DNA from 4 places in the Rahnella sp. EDr1-12 genome. Region 3 is predicted to be linked to each of the others. Evidence: predicted binding sites of a transcription regulator. Region 3 holds the regulator's gene; each other region holds the start of a gene.
What was found. The regulator PhoB, encoded in region 3, activates phosphate uptake and scavenging genes when phosphate is short. The targets are predictions, from matches to a motif close to CTGTCATAAAACTGNCNNAT.

Region 1 (3,910 bases), 100 kb from region 3:
GTAGACACACAAACCAAAATTCTTGAGGAATAAACGATGAAAAAAGTATTAGCTCTGGTTGTAGCCGCTGCAATGGGCCTGTCTTCTGTCGCTTTCGCTGCTGAAACTACAGCAACTCCGGCGCCTGCTGCGACCACAACAACGGCGGCTCCGGCTCATGCCACCAAGCATAAAGCCCACAAGAAACCTGTTCAGAAAGCTCAGGCAGCCAAGAAACACAAAAAAGCAGCCAAAAAAGCGCCAGTGGCTCAGAAAGCACAAGCGGCTAAAAAACACGTGAAGCACGCTAAGAAAGCAGCTCCGGTTGCTCAGAAAGCCCAGGCTGCCAAGAAACACGTGAAACACGCTAAGAAAGCGGCTCCGGTTGCTCAGAAAGCCCAGGCTGCCAAGAAACACGTGAAACATGCTAAGAAAGCTGCTCCGGCTGCAAAAGCAACACCAGCAGCATAAGAAGTAAACCAGAAGTCTTTGTGAACGCATCTGCTCACATTTATCAAGACTGAATAATTTAACACCCGGTTCGCCGGGTGTTTTTTTCTTCAGTGTCTATCCGGAGGTACTGACAGATGATGCTGCGCCGCTACCTGTTCGAAATCACCTTTTCATCCATGATCCTCTGCGGATTGATCACCCTCTCCTTTTACTTCTGAAACATGAAGCGCCTTCCAGGACGCTTAAAAACCTGACACACCACTTTATCCAGACACAAAAAAACCGCCTTTCGGCGGCTTTGTCATTTATGGCTGATACGATCAGTAGAGCAAGCGGGCACGAATGGTTCCCGGGATCGCTTTCATCAGCTGTAACGCGGTAGTCAGCGTCGCGATATCTGTTTCCGCATCGATAACCACATAACCAATTTCCGGGCTGGTTTGCAGATACTGCGCGGCGATGTTGATGCCCTGCTCCGCAAAAATCTGGTTGATGCTGGTCAGCACGCCCGGACGGTTTTCGTGGATATGCAACAGACGGCTGGCTTTCTCAGTGTGTGCTGGCAAAGAGGCTTCCGGGAAGTTAACCGCTGACAGTGTTGAACCGTTGTCAGAGTATTTCGCCAGTTTGCCTGCCACTTCGAGGCCGATACCTTCCTGCGCTTCCATGGTCGAACCGCCAATGTGCGGCGTCAGCAGCACGTTGTCGAATTCACACAGCGGAGAATTGAAAGGATCGCTGTTGGTCGCTGGCTCTTCCGGGAAGACGTCGATCGCCGCACCAGAAAGATGTTTGCTGCGCAGTGCATTGCACAGAGCAGGAATGTCGATGACCGTGCCGCGCGAGGCGTTGATCAGCAGCGCGCCCGGCTTCATCTGCGCCAGCTGCACTTCAGAAATCATGTCTTTTGTCCCGGCGGTTTCGGGCACATGCAGCGTCACGACGTCGCTGGTATTAAGCAGTTCCTGCAACGAAGCAATTGGCTGCGCATTACCCAACGGCAATTTGCTTTCGATGTCGTAGTAGAACACGCGCATCCCGAGGCTTTCTGCCAGGATGCCCAGCTGCGTACCGATATGGCCGTAACCGATGATACCCAGACGTTTGCCGCGTGCTTCAAATGAACCGACGGCCAGCTTGTTCCAGATACCACGGTGCGCTTTCGCATTCGCTTCAGGAATACCGCGCATCATCAGCAACATTTCACCCAGCACCATTTCGGCTACTGAGCGGGTGTTAGAAAACGGTGCGTTGAACACCGGAACACCGCGACGCGTGGCGGCTTTCAGATCAACCTGATTGGTCCCGATACAGAAACACCCAACAGCCACCAGTTTTTCTGCTGCCTGGAACACTTCTTCGGTCAGCTGAGTACGCGATCGGAGTCCAACAAAGTGCGCATCACGAATCGACTCTTTGAGCGATTCTGTATCTAAAGCACCTTTGTGAAATTCAATATTGGTGTAACCCGCGGCACGGAGTGTATCAACCGCACTTTGGTGGACGCCTTCCACTAACAAAAATTTAATCTTGTCTTTCTCAAGTGATACTTTTGCCATTTCCCGACCCTATATTTTCTGGCTGAATTCGAACTGCGAGGTGATTGCTCACAGCCAACATAACAAAAAATCCGCCATCATCAATACAAACGATTGCCTGCCAGGCAGCAGAAGGCTCACCATGCCTGTTGGTTTTTAGCATTTCATGCTGGTTAGATTTTACAGCGCCAGACGTTCAGGAGGAGAAATACTGAAATGTGACATAAGTCACCAAATTAAAGCCTTTGAAGAAAAGATGATTCAACCAGAAAATTATCATCTTCATAACATTGCGTTATGACAGCGGGATGACAAGGCGGAGGCTGGCTGCTTTGGGCTAAAGCAGCCAGATCTTCTGCTTATATCGTCATTACTTCAGTTTAACGGTTTTCACGCCTTCGGAAGTCCCGACCAGCGCCACGTCTGCGCCACGGTTGGCGAACAGGCCAACGGTCACCACACCGGCAATGCTGTTGATCTTATTTTCCATCGCGACGGCATCCAGAATGTTCAGGTTATGCACATCGAGGATCACGTTACCGTTATCTGTCAGCACATTCTGACGGTATTCCGGCAGGCCGCCGAGTTTCACAAGCTCACGTGCAACATAGGAGCGCGCCATCGGGATCACTTCCACCGGCAGCGGGAATTTACCCAGCACATCGACCTGCTTGGAGGCATCCACAATACAGATGAATTTTTTGGCAATCGCCGCAATGATTTTTTCGCGGGTCAGCGCTGCGCCGCCGCCTTTAATCATTTGCATTGAACCGTTGATTTCATCTGCGCCGTCGACATACACATCCAGCGAATCGACTTCGTTACTGTCGAAAACATGGATGCCAAGGCTTTTCAGTTTTGCGGTAGACGCGTCGGAGCTGGAGACTGCGCCTTCGATCTGGCCTTTGATGGACCCCAGTGCATCAATGAAATGCGCGGCGGTGGATCCGGTACCAACACCGACAATGGTGCCCGGCGTGACGTAATCCAGTGCGGCCCAGCCGACTGCTTTCTTCAATTCTTCCTGCGTCATAATGGCTTCTCTGTCTGATAACCCGAAAGTGGCGTGAATAGTTCGGTGAAACGAATTGTGCCGGTGATTATAAAGCATGTCCCGGCAGATTGGGCAGCCAAGAGCGTGACAAGCTCACACTTATTAAGTGCAATTGCGCTGCAAACACCAAGATTTTCCTCACCACAAAAACTGACAAACTGTGGCATAGTGTCCGGATAATATTGAACCCAAGGGACAGAACTCCGATGAAACGCCCGGACTATAGAACGTTGCAGGCACTGGACGCGGTCATCCGTGAGCGCGGTTTTGAACGCGCCGCACAGAAGCTTTGCATCACACAATCGGCCGTCTCTCAGCGTATTAAGCAACTGGAAAATTTATTCGGCCAACCGCTGCTGGTGCGTACCGTTCCACCCCGCCCGACCGAGCAGGGACAGAAATTACTGGCCTTGCTGCATCAGGTGGAATTGCTGGAAGAAGAGTGGCTGGGCAGTGACAGCAACAGCGACAGTAATGATACGCCACTGCTGCTTTCGCTGGCAGTCAACGCCGACAGTCTGGCGACCTGGTTGTTACCCGCGCTGAAATCGGTGCTGGTCGACTCCCCTATCCGCCTGAATTTGCAGGTCGAAGATGAAACACGCACGCAGGAACGTCTGCGTCGCGGTGAAGTGGTCGGTGCGGTGAGTATTCAGCCACAGCCGCTGCCGAGCTGTCTGGTCGATCAACTGGGCGCGCTGGACTATCTGTTTGTCGGTTCCAAACCCTTTGCCGATCGCTACTTCCCGAACGGCGTCACCCGCTCCGCCTTGCTGAAAGCGCCTGCGGTGGCGTTTGACCACCTCGACGATATGCATCAGGCCTTCCTGCAACAGAACTTCGATTTGTCGCCGGGCAGTGTGCCGTGCCATATCGTTAACTCGTC
Region 2 (3,910 bases), on a different contig from region 3:
ATGCCGCCAGTGTTTTACTGTTTGATGCACAGGGAAAGCGGATCCCACAGGCCATGGCGTAGAAAACCAAAAGGCACCCAGGGGTGCCTTTTGGCTGCCGGTGATCCTCAATCAGGCACTTTTAGCCAGCTGCGCTTTGTGTTTGTTTTCACTGAGCATGGTCAGAACCAGCAGCAGCACGGCCAGCACACAACCGGCGATCATCACGATAAAACCGCCGTCCCAGCCGAAGTAATCCACGGTGTAACCGACAATCGCACTGGCGGCGACCGAGCCACCAAGATAACCAAACAGACCGGTGAAACCTGCCGCGGTGCCCGCTGCTTTTTTCGGTGCCAGCTCCAGCGCGTGTAAACCAATCAGCATCACCGGGCCATAAATCAGGAAGCCGATGGTGATCATGCAGGCCATATCAATGCCCGGATTGCCGACCGGGTTCAGCCAGTACACGACGGTGGCGATGGTCACCAGCACCATAAAGAACACGCCGGTTGCGCCGCGATTCCCTTTGAAGACTTTGTCCGACATCCAGCCGCACAGCAGCGTCCCCGGGATCCCCGCATATTCATACAGGAAGTATGCCCATGAGGATTTATCCAGCGCGAAATGCTTCACTTCTTTCAGGTAAGTCGGTGACCAGTCGAGGATGCCGTAGCGCAGCAGGTAAACAAATACGTTTGCCAGCGCGATATACCACAGCAGTTTGTTCGGCAAAATGTACTGCATGAAAATCTGTTTCGCGGTCAGTTCCTGCTCAGCCGATTCTTTCACGTAGTCCGGCGGATAGTCGTTTTTATACTCTTCAATCGGCGGTAAACCGCAGGACTGCGGGGTATCGCGCATGGTCATGAAGGCAAATACGGCCAGCAGGATCGCGCCGAAAGCAGGCATGTACAACGCTGCGTGCCAGTCGTTAAACCACGCCATCCCGAGCAGGAACAGCAGCGGAGGAATACCGCCGCCGACGTTATGTGCGCAGTTCCATACCGATACCACGCCGCCGCGTTCTTTCTGTGACCACCAGTGAACCATGGTGCGTCCGCACGGCGGCCAGCCCATTCCCTGGAACCAGCCACACAGGAACAGCAAAACAAACATGATGGCAATGCTTGAGGTTGCCCACGGCACGAAGCCCATAAACAGCATCACAGCCGCAGCCAGAATCAAACCGGCGGGCAGAAACATGCGCGGATTCGAGCGGTCTGATACCGACCCCATAATGAATTTTGAGATGCCGTACGCAATAGAAATACCGGATAACGCAAAACCGAGATCGCCACGGGAGAAGCCCTGATCGATCAGGTACGGCATGGCCAGTGCGAAGTTTTTGCGCACCAGATAATAGGCGGCGTAACCGAAGAAAATCCCCATGAAAATCTGCCAGCGGAGACGGCGATAAAGCGGGTCGACGTGGTTTTCATCCACGGGAGCTTTGTGTGGTGCGGGTTTGAAAATACTGAGCATACATGCCTCCGATGGCATAAATCAGGTCTGACTCGTCATGAGCAAGTGTGTTCTAAAACGAACATCATGTTAGCGGTTTGCGCGCAAACGAACTGTGAGTTATGACAGAATTGTTACATTTTTATTACGGAGGTGCGTGCGGAGAAGCAAAGTGGCTGACGGAGATAAAAAAAAGCGGAGCCTGAGCTCCGCCTGAGGGTGTCACTGACCCTGAATTTACTGCACTTTCAGCGTATTGATAATGGCTTCTGCATCAGCCTGCGCCTGCTGCTGATTGTCGGCTGGCAGAGTAATTTGCAGCGTCAGCAAATGGCTGTCCACTTTACCCAGCACGATTGAAGAATAGGCTTTCTGACCGGCCGAGGTGATGACGCTGTCGTACTGCTGCATGGTCTGTCCGTTAACCTGAATCGATTTGTTGGTCACGACCTGCAAGTTGGTATCACGGGCTTTTTGCTGATCCTGCAAACGGGCAGTCAGCACTTCCAGCGATTCCGTGGTGTTATCGCCGAGGATCACAATCACCGCTTTCTGACCGGTGCTGTCAGCATACACGTGCATGTTGTTTGCCTGCGTGCCCAGCTTACCGCTCTGGTCGCTCATTCCCTGCGGCAGGGAGAAAGTCACTTTCCCATCCAGCAGGCTGACTGGCGCGGTTGTCGCGGCGGCGGCGGCGGCTTTATTGGCATCCGGTGCATCAGTGGACTTCCCGTCACACGCAGCCAGACCGGCGATCAGTACTGCCATTCCCATCATTTTAGCGAAGTTACGCATCGGGCTTCCTTAAGTGACCTGTTTATCAGGCTGAGATGTTGATTTAACGGCCTTATGGCAACCTATTCACGCCACAAATGCAAGTCAGATTATGGCGCGATTTTTGTTTTTAGCGAGGTGAGCGGGGAGCCATTTGCCCCCGCGAATTTTCAGTGCGCGCGCAGGGCCGGGTGGTCGTGATTTCCCTGTGCGGACAAACGCCTGAGCAGCATGTTCAGCAGCATGCCGTACATCGGCAGGAAGAACACCAGACAGATCAGCACTTTGAACGTGTAATCCACCATCGCGATTTCCACCCAATGCTGGGCCATAAACGCATCGCTGCTTTTGTAGAAGGCGATAAAGAAAAACGACAGCGTGTCGCTGATGTTGCCGAGGAACATCGAGGCGACCGGCGCTATCCACCAGCGGCGGTTCTGGCGCAGGCGGTTAAACACGTGAACGTCGAGAATTTGCCCCAGCACATACGCCATAAAACTGGCGGTGGCGATACGCGCGACCATGATATTCAGGCTGCTGAGCGCTTGTGCACCCTGCCATTGCGCTTCAAAGAACAGCGCGGAAATCACGTAGGAGATCGCCAGTGCCGGCACCATCACCGACAAAATAATGCGTCGCGCCAGCGGAGCACCAAAAATACGGACGGTCAGATCGGTGGCCAGAAAAATAAACGGAAAGGTGAACGCGCCCCAGGTGGTGTGGAAACCAAAAATGGAGACGGGCAACTGAACCAGATAGTTACTGGAGGTGATGATGGCGATGTGGAATAGCGAAAGCCATATCAGCGCGGAAAACCGCTGCTGAGCAGTAAAAGAGTACATAGATGTGACCTTTTTAGTGAATTGGGGTGAGGGAACCCAAGAATATTGTGACTTTTCGCGCCGATAATTCGGTGCGGCGCGCATAGTACCTGTTTGCGCACCGTTTGCGCAACAGATCCAACGGTTAATTTTAGCGCAATGAGCCGCGTGAGTTGCACCAGAAATTCTGCGGGTTAAACTGTTGGCCTTTGCCAGACAACCGCGCATTCCTGCACCCAGATGTTGAGAAACGAAATGAACGATCCCTTTATCAACCCGGACCATCAGCTTGATGCGCTGGGCCTGCGTTGCCCGGAACCCGTAATGATGGTTCGCAAAGCGGTACGCACCATGAAAGACGGGGAAACCCTGTTGATCGTCGCCGATGATCCGGCAACCACCCGCGATATTCCGGGTTTCTGCCGCTTTATGGAGCACAGGTTGCTGGCGTCCGATACCGAAAACCTGCCGTACCGCTATCTGCTGTGCAAAGGGCTGTAGACCAAACCCAGCCCGACATCCTTAACGTGATTTATTGCGCAACAACCGTAAGGCGTTAGCCGTGACAAGCGCCGTTGCGCCGGAATCGGCCAGCACCGCCAGCCACAATCCGGTCAGCCCCATAATGGTGGTGACCAGGAATATCGCTTTCAGCCCCAGCGCAATGGTGATGTTCTGACGGATATTGGCCCGTGTGGCGCGTGACAGGCTGATCATCTGTGCCAGCCCGCTCAGACGGTTGTGCGTCAGCGCGGCATCGGCGGTTTCCAGTGCCACGTCGGTGCCGCTGCCCATGGCAATACCGATAGTGGCGGCTTTCATCGCCGGCGCATCGTTAATCCCGTCACCGACCATCGCTACCGGTTTAACGG
Region 3 (3,910 bases):
GTTTTACCAGCCCGTCCATGCGTCGCGTCTGCTCCTGCATGGTATCCAGCGCTTTGGAACGAAACGGCTCTTCCAGCTTGGCGTCTTCCATCATTTCCAGATAGCCCTGCAAAACGGTCAGCGGCGTACGCAGCTCATGGCTGACGTTAGCGAAGAAGTTGCGTCGCGCGCCCTCGAGCTGACGCATCTGCGTGACATCCCGCGCCACCATCAGTAATTGCCCTTCAGAATAAGGCATCACGCGAAACTCCACGTAATGCTCATTATTCAGCTGAAGATTCAGTGCACGGCTGAAATCACGTGCCTGGATCCAGGCGCGAAACTCCGGGTAGCGCAAAAGATTAAAGATGTGCTGCCCGTTGTCTTCCGGCCAGCGAAAGCCGAGCAGTTCCTGCGCCAGACCGTTACACCAGAAAATATTGCCCTCTTCGGTGGTCAGCACCACCGCATCAGGTAACGATTCTGCACCGCTGCGAAAACGTTTAATTAATTGCCCTAATTCGCGACGACGACGACGGTTACGCATCTGCATCTGGTTCAGCCCGTAGAACAGCGGCTCCCAGCTCCAGCGCCCGTTTGGCGGGGTGATGCTGCGGTCAAGCCACAGCCAATGTGAGAGTTTAAGCTGGTTGTAATAGTTCCAGCCCAGCGCCGCCAGCAGCGACGCAAAGAGAAGCCAGCCAAAATGGCCAACAAAAATGCCGAGAATGATCGCTGGCAGGCAGAAGAGGAAAAATTCGCCGGCCAGCCGTTTCCATGACAAACGTTCTAACACACAGATTCTCCGCTGTGGGGATTAATAACGCGTTGAGAAACGGTATCCCGTGCCACGGACAGTCTGAATCATTCTGTCATGTCCACTGGTTTCCAGCGCTTTACGTAAACGACGAATATGCACGTCCACGGTGCGATCTTCCACATAAACGTTAGTGCCCCAGACGTTATTCAGCAACTGTTCGCGGCTGTAAACACGTTCTGAGTGGGTCATAAAGAAGTGTAATAATTTGAATTCGGTCGGCCCCATGTCGAGCGCCTGCTCGTTGGCCATCACCCGGTGAGAGGAAGGATCCAGGCTCAGCCCCTGCATGTCGATCACTTCTTCCACCGCCATCGGAGAAATGCGGCGCATTACCGCTTTGATGCGGGCAACCAGTTCTTTCGGAGAAAACGGTTTGGTGATGTAATCATCGGCACCCACTTCGAGGCCGCGCACCCGATCTTCTTCTTCACCGCGTGCGGTCAGCATCATCACCGGGATTTCGCGGGTCAGGGCTTCACGTTTAAGGTGCTTAATAAACTGAATACCGGAACCGCCCGGTAACATCCAGTCGAGCAGGATAAGCTCAGGATAAGGCTCGACCAGCTGGGCCACCGCGGAATCAAAATCTTCAGCTTCAACAGCCTGATAGCCATTTTGTTCCAGTACAAAACACACCATTTCACGAATAGGAGCTTCGTCTTCAACCACTAATATACGTCTAGCCATCGTAGGTCCTGCCAATAGGTTAGCGATCTTTTATTTGATTGCGGGCGCCATTATGCGTCAGTTTTGTGACAGATTTATGAATAGAAAGGATGGTTCATTACCCGGCAATTTAACAGCCATCTTGCTGAAATGCGTCCGATTTTCTCAGGACATCGTCCCCCGTCGGCGTTTATACTTTGCGCCATTGTTACCGCACCGCGAACCACAGGGAGTTTCATGCGCCTGATCCACACCTCAGACTGGCATCTTGGCCAGTATTTCTTTACCAAAAGCCGCGCCGCCGAGCACCAGGCCTTTCTGCGCTGGCTGACGGAACAGGTGGAAAATCATCAGGTTGATGCCGTGATCGTGGCCGGTGACATTTTCGATACCGGCTCACCGCCGAGCTATGCCCGCGAACTGTATAACCGCTTCGTGGTGGAATTACAACGCACCGGCTGTCAGCTGATTGTGCTGGCGGGTAATCATGACTCCGTCGCCACGTTAAATGAGTCCCGCGAGCTGCTTTCCTGTCTCAATACCCGGGTGATCGCCACCGTCGGCGAAGATCTGTCTGAGCAAGTGCTGGTGTTAAATCAGCGCAATGGTACGCCGGGAGCCGTACTCTGTGCGATCCCCTTTTTACGCCCGCGCGATTTAATCGCCAGTCAGGCAGGGCAATCCGGCAGCGACAAACAGCTGGCCTTACAGGAAGCCATTGCCGCGCATTATGATGCGCTGTGGCACGCTGCGCAGGCCAAACGCGACCAACTGGGTCTGCCGCTGCCAATCATCGCCACCGGCCATCTGACCACCGTTGGCGTCAGCACCTCTGATTCCGTGCGCGACATCTATATAGGAACTCTCGATGCCTTTCCGGCGCAGGCGTTCCCGCCGGTAGATTACGTGGCGCTCGGACATATCCACCGCGCGCAGTGCGTGGCGAAAACGGAACATATCCGTTACAGCGGTTCCCCTATTCCGCTCAGTTTTGATGAGCTGAGCAAAGCCAAAAGCGTCTATCTGCTGGATTTCGACGGTGCCACGCTCAACGCCATCGACACGCTGGAGATCCCCGTTTTCCAGCCGATGCAAATCATCAAAGGCTCGCTGGCGGAGATTGAACAGCAGCTGGCGCACTTCACCGGAGGCGATGCCACAAAACCGGTCTGGCTGGATATTGAAGTGGCGACGCAGGATTATCTCAGCGACATTCAGCGCCGCATTCAGGCGCTGACCGCCGAACTGCCGGTGGAGGTCGTGTTACTGCGCCGCAGTAAAGAACAACGGATCCACAGCATCGAACAGCAGGAAAAAGAAACCCTCAGCGAGCTGAGCGTCAGCGACGTTTTTGAACGCAGATTGTCGCTGGAAGCGGATACGGATGAACCGCGCCAGACGCGGATGCGCACGCTGTTCGCCCAGGTTGTCGAACAGGTCACCAGCGGTCAGAGCACGGAGGGCAGCGCACAATGAAAATTCTCAGCCTGCGTTTAAAAAACCTGAACTCGCTGGCAGGCGAATGGAAAATTGATTTCACCGCCGAGCCGTTCGCCAGCAACGGTTTATTCGCCATCACCGGCCCGACCGGCGCGGGGAAAACCACCCTGCTCGATGCCATTTGTCTGGCGCTATATCATCAGACGCCACGCCTGAACGTCACGCCAAGTCAGAATGAACTGATGACCCGCCATACCGCCGAGTCACTGGCCGAAGTGGAGTTTGAAGTGAAAGGCATCGGCTATCGCGCATTCTGGAGCCAGCGCCGCGCGAAAAACTCACCGGACGGCAATTTACAGGCGCCAAAAGTCGAGCTGGCCTTGCTGGCCGACGGCAAAATTCTGGCAGATAAAGTGCGCGATAAACTCGATGCCATCGCCGAACTGACCGGACTGGATTTTGGCCGTTTCACCAAATCGATGATGTTGTCGCAGGGCCAGTTCGCGGCGTTTCTGAATGCCGACGCCAACGACCGGGCCGAACTGCTGGAAGAACTCACCGGTACCGAAATCTACGGTCTGCTGTCAGAACGCGTGTTTGAACAGCATAAAGAGGCACGCGTCACCCTGGACGGTTTGCATCAACGCATGGCCGGTATCGAACTGCTTAGCGAAGAACAGCGCCAGGCGCTGGAAACAGAACTGACTGAGCTGAATGCGCAGGAAATCAGCCTCAGCCGGCAGGCGCAGCAGCGCCAGCAGGATCTTAACTGGCTGCAACAGTGGCAGCAGGTGCAGCAAAAACTTCAGCAGTCTCAGCAGCAACTGAGTGCCGCAGAGCAGGAAAATTTGGCTGCCGCGCCGCAATTGCAGCAACTTGCACGCAGCGAACCGGCAGAAAAACTGCGTCCGTTACTCAATGATCGACAGCGTTGTCAGGATGAATCGCAACGTCTTGTGCAGCAACTGGCGCAGCTCACGCAGCATCAGGAACAGCAAATTGCAC
Region 4 (3,910 bases), on a different contig from region 3:
TCAGCCTGCATGGCATCAAGCACGTCACGCGTCTGATAGGCGATAGACTCCAGCGTTGCACGGATGATGTGGTTGCTGTTTGCACCACGGCTCAGACCGAAGATCGCGCCACGGGCATACGGGTCCCAGTAAGGGGCGCCAAGGCCGGTGAAGGCAGGCACCACATACACGCCGTTGGTGTCTTTCACTTTGCTGGCGAAATATTCGGAGTCTGTGGCATCGCTGATCAGTTTCAGTTCGTCGCGCAGCCACTGAATGGAGGCACCCCCGACGAATACCGCACCTTCCAGCGCATAGTTCACTTCGCCTCGCGGACCACAGGCAATCGTCGTCAGCAGACCATTTTTGGAGGTTACCGCTTCTGTGCCGGTGTTCATCAGCAGGAAGCAGCCAGTACCATAGGTATTTTTCGCCATACCCGGTTGTACGCACAGCTGACCATACAGCGCGGCCTGCTGGTCACCGGCGATACCGGCGATAGGAATACGCGTACCGCCTTTACCCCCGATGTTGGTCTGACCGTAAATTTCAGAAGAAGGGCGAACTTCCGGCAGCATGGCGCGCGGAATATCCAGCACTTCCAGCATACGTTCATCCCATTCCAGATTATGAATGTTGAACATCATGGTACGCGAGGCGTTAGTGTAATCAGTTACGTGAACACGTCCCTGAGTCATTTTCCACACCAGCCAGGTATCCACGGTGCCGAACAACAGCTCGCCGCGTGCAGCGCGTTCACGGGAACCTTCAACGTGGTCGAGGATCCATTTCAGTTTGGTACCAGAGAAGTACGGGTCAACCACCAGACCGGTGTTATGACGGATGTACTCTTCCATCCCGTCTTTCTTCAGCTTTTCACAGATGTCAGCAGTACGACGGCATTGCCACACAATCGCGTTATAAATCGGCTTGCCGGTTTCTTTTTCCCACACGATGGTGGTTTCACGCTGGTTGGTGATACCGATACCGGCGATCTGATCGGAGTTGATGTCGGCTTTCGCCAGCACTTCTACCAGCACCGAGCTCTGGGAAGACCAGATTTCCATCGGGTCGTGTTCCACCCAGCCGGATTTCGGGTAGATCTGGGTGAATTCGCGCTGTGAAACGCTGACGATGTTGGCATCGTGATCCAGAACTACGGCGCGTGAGCTGGTTGTACCCTGATCAAGTGCGACGATGTATTTTTTTTCGTGAGTCGTATCTGCTGACATAATTTTCATCCTGCGAATAAGTTAGCTTTGGAACAGTTTAGCCGATCAGGCTTTACGCTGTTTGGAAGGCTGAGGCGCTTTTTCATCTGCAATATCATTGATCTGATGTGGCAGATGACGACCAATCAACGCTTTGTACGCGATGGCACCGAGTGAAGCGCCGAGCAGCGGGCCAAAAATCGGAACCAGGAAGTAAGGAATATCACGTGCACCGGTGAAGGCGACTTTGCCCCAGCCAGCGAAGTAAGCGAACACTTTCGGACCGAAATCACGCGCCGGGTTCAGTGCGAAGCCGGTTAACGGGCCCATTGAAGCACCGATAACCGCGATCAGAATACCGATCAGCAGCGGAGCCAGCGGGCCGCGTGGAATGCCGTTGCCGTCATCCGTCAGGCCGAGGATCAGCGCCATCAGAATGGCAGTGATCACCGTTTCAACCAGGAAGGCCTGCAGTACGCTAATGTGCGGGTTTGGATAGGTGGAGAAGATACCGGCCAGATCCAGACTTTCGACACTGCCGCGCACCATATTATGGCTTTGCTCGAAATCGAAGAACAGGTTGTAGTAAAGACCGTAGACCAGCGCTGCGGCACAGAAGGCACCGGCGACCTGCGCCACGATGTAAGGCAGAACTTTGCGTCCTTCAAAGTTTGCAAACAAACATAACGCGACGGTCACCGCCGGGTTCAGGTGTGCGCCTGAAATCGCTGCGGTCAGGTAGATGGCCATTGCCACACCCAGACCCCAGATAATGCTAATTTCCCACTGGCCAAAGGTAGCACCGGCCAGTTTCATTGCTGCGACACAACCCGCACCAAAGAAAATGATAAGCCCGGTACCCAGAAACTCAGCGATGCACTGACCTTTTAATGTGGAACTCATGGTTTGGCTCATAGTTGGATCCTGCTAAGGATGATGTTAATGGTTAGTTATAGTTTTTCTGTTATGCGTACGTGAACGTAATCGGATTTTGCCGTTCATCATTAAATGAGAACGTAATGTGAATTTATCGTTAACGAGCATAAACGAGAAATAGCGAAATCGATTTTTGTGTGTTGTGTCATAAAAATGAGCGATTTCGCGTGTTGAAAGGTCCTGCCGACCGGTAAAAAGCCCACACCGTGACATTCCCGTGAAGGCTGTGAAGCTAAAGGCGCATGTCGGATGGCGCTCAGGGTATTCGGTATTCGCTGACATTTCTGGAGGGTGACTCTGCTTTTTAAGCATTTCCTGATACTCAGCCTGTGAAAATTGCAACAGACTGCGTGCAGAGAGGGGTTCTTGGTAGACAGGGCAAGGCTGGCTACATACAATCACTCGTTAAGACACCCGCCGTTTTTTTGAAATCCCGGTGAAGTTCAAACGTCATTGCGATTTGAATTTATTATAGAAATCGGCGAAGTGCAGGAATTTTTGAGCCGTGTCCGGACGATGCGGCAGAACATAAGATGTGCGCCTTGCGAACATAAGGGGACCGAAAAATGTCATTTGAAGTATTTGAGAAACTAGAAGCTAAAGTTCAGCAAGCGATCGATACCATTACTCTGTTGCAGATGGAAATCGAAGAACTGAAAGAGCAAAACAACACCTTGTCTCATGAAGTTCAGCAGGCGAGTGGTAATCACGAGTCGCTGGTGCGCGAAAACGCACAGCTGAAAGAAGAGCAACACGTCTGGCAGGATCGTCTGCGTGCACTGTTGGGAAAAATGGAAGAAGTCTAACGGCTTCATTTTCCAAATAAAAAAGGACGCCCAGGCGTCCTTTTTTGTTGCTGTAAGCGAAGGTTATTCGATATCGAGCGGGTCTTCTGACAGGATGATACCGGTGTTATCAGCATACAAGTGGTCGCCGGAGAAGAAGGTCACGCCGCCGAAATTAACACGAATGTCGCTTTCGCCGATCCCCTCACTGCCTGCGCCAGCCGGAATGGCTGCCATAGCCTGAATGCCAAGGTCGAGCTCTTCCAGGTCATCCACCTGACGAACCGCACCGTAAATCAAAATGCCTTCCCATTCGTTTTGCAATGCCTGACGTGCCAGACCGGCATCAAGTAATGCACGACGAACAGAACCGCCGCCATCGACCACCAACACGCGGCCACGACCATTCTCTTCCAGCAGGTCATAAAGCAAGCCATTGTCTTCGAAACACTTCACTGTCGTGATTTGCCCGCCAAATGAAGTACGGCCACCAAAGTTGGAGAACAGGGGTTCGACAACATTCACTTCTTCATGGTAGATATCGCAAAGTTCGGAAGTATCGTATTTCATAGGATTTCATCTGGTTGCTGCATGAACGTTCAGTATATCCCTTATCGGCGGATGTTGGCAAAATCATCAATTGTTAAATGTGAAAAGTGACCCGATTAGCGCACGCCAGGCCACTTTTCTTCAATTCAGTAACAGACCCACTGCAAACAATACGTTAGTCAGTAACGCAGCTTTTACCATGTGCTCCAGCAGAGGGCGTACTTCCATTGAGGTTTTTGCGCGATTCACCCGGCGGATATGGATTGCCAGCACCGGTACGGCCAGAAGAAACAGCCAGCCGGTCCAGTGATGCAGATATACGGCAGAGAATACCGCCAGACAAATTGCGGCGGCAGTCAGGATGACCGTGTGATAACGACGCGCATTGACCGGCCCCAGACGGACGGCCAGCGTGTTCTTGCCATTGGCGCTGTCGGTGTCGATATCACG

Region 1: the regulator PhoB is predicted to act here: its motif matches at 2,266-2,285, upstream of serA (phosphoglycerate dehydrogenase).
Region 2: the regulator PhoB is predicted to act here: its motif matches at 1,564-1,583, upstream of glpT (glycerol-3-phosphate transporter).
Region 4: the regulator PhoB is predicted to act here: its motif matches at 2,269-2,288, upstream of ACO0U8_RS22750 (MIP/aquaporin family protein).

The regions. Positions count from the first base shown of each region.
Region 1 is NZ_JBLZNY010000001.1:1,396,523-1,400,432, forward strand. Features, by position in the region: gene asr (acid resistance repetitive basic protein Asr) at 37-450, shown strand; gene serA (phosphoglycerate dehydrogenase) at 753-1,991, opposite strand; gene rpiA (ribose-5-phosphate isomerase RpiA) at 2,341-3,003, opposite strand; gene ACO0U8_RS06620 (LysR family transcriptional regulator ArgP) at 3,231-3,910, shown strand, end outside.
Region 2 is NZ_JBLZNY010000008.1:67,954-71,863, reverse strand. Features, by position in the region: gene ACO0U8_RS22015 (ABC transporter ATP-binding protein) at 1-62, shown strand, start outside; gene glpT (glycerol-3-phosphate transporter) at 112-1,464, opposite strand; gene ACO0U8_RS22005 (DcrB family lipoprotein) at 1,681-2,238, opposite strand; gene ACO0U8_RS22000 (7-cyano-7-deazaguanine/7-aminomethyl-7-deazaguanine transporter) at 2,388-3,059, opposite strand; gene tusA (sulfurtransferase TusA) at 3,294-3,539, shown strand; gene ACO0U8_RS21990 (zinc/cadmium/mercury/lead-transporting ATPase) at 3,561-3,910, opposite strand, start outside.
Region 3 is NZ_JBLZNY010000001.1:1,292,600-1,296,509, forward strand. Features, by position in the region: gene phoR (phosphate regulon sensor histidine kinase PhoR) at 1-775, opposite strand, end outside; gene phoB (phosphate response regulator transcription factor PhoB) at 797-1,486, opposite strand; gene sbcD (exonuclease subunit SbcD) at 1,703-2,941, shown strand; gene sbcC (exonuclease subunit SbcC) at 2,938-3,910, shown strand, end outside.
Region 4 is NZ_JBLZNY010000009.1:81,124-85,033, forward strand. Features, by position in the region: gene glpK (glycerol kinase GlpK) at 1-1,211, opposite strand, end outside; gene ACO0U8_RS22750 (MIP/aquaporin family protein) at 1,257-2,105, opposite strand; gene zapB (cell division protein ZapB) at 2,693-2,932, shown strand; gene rraA (ribonuclease E activity regulator RraA) at 2,996-3,481, opposite strand; gene ACO0U8_RS22765 (1,4-dihydroxy-2-naphthoate polyprenyltransferase) at 3,602-3,910, opposite strand, start outside.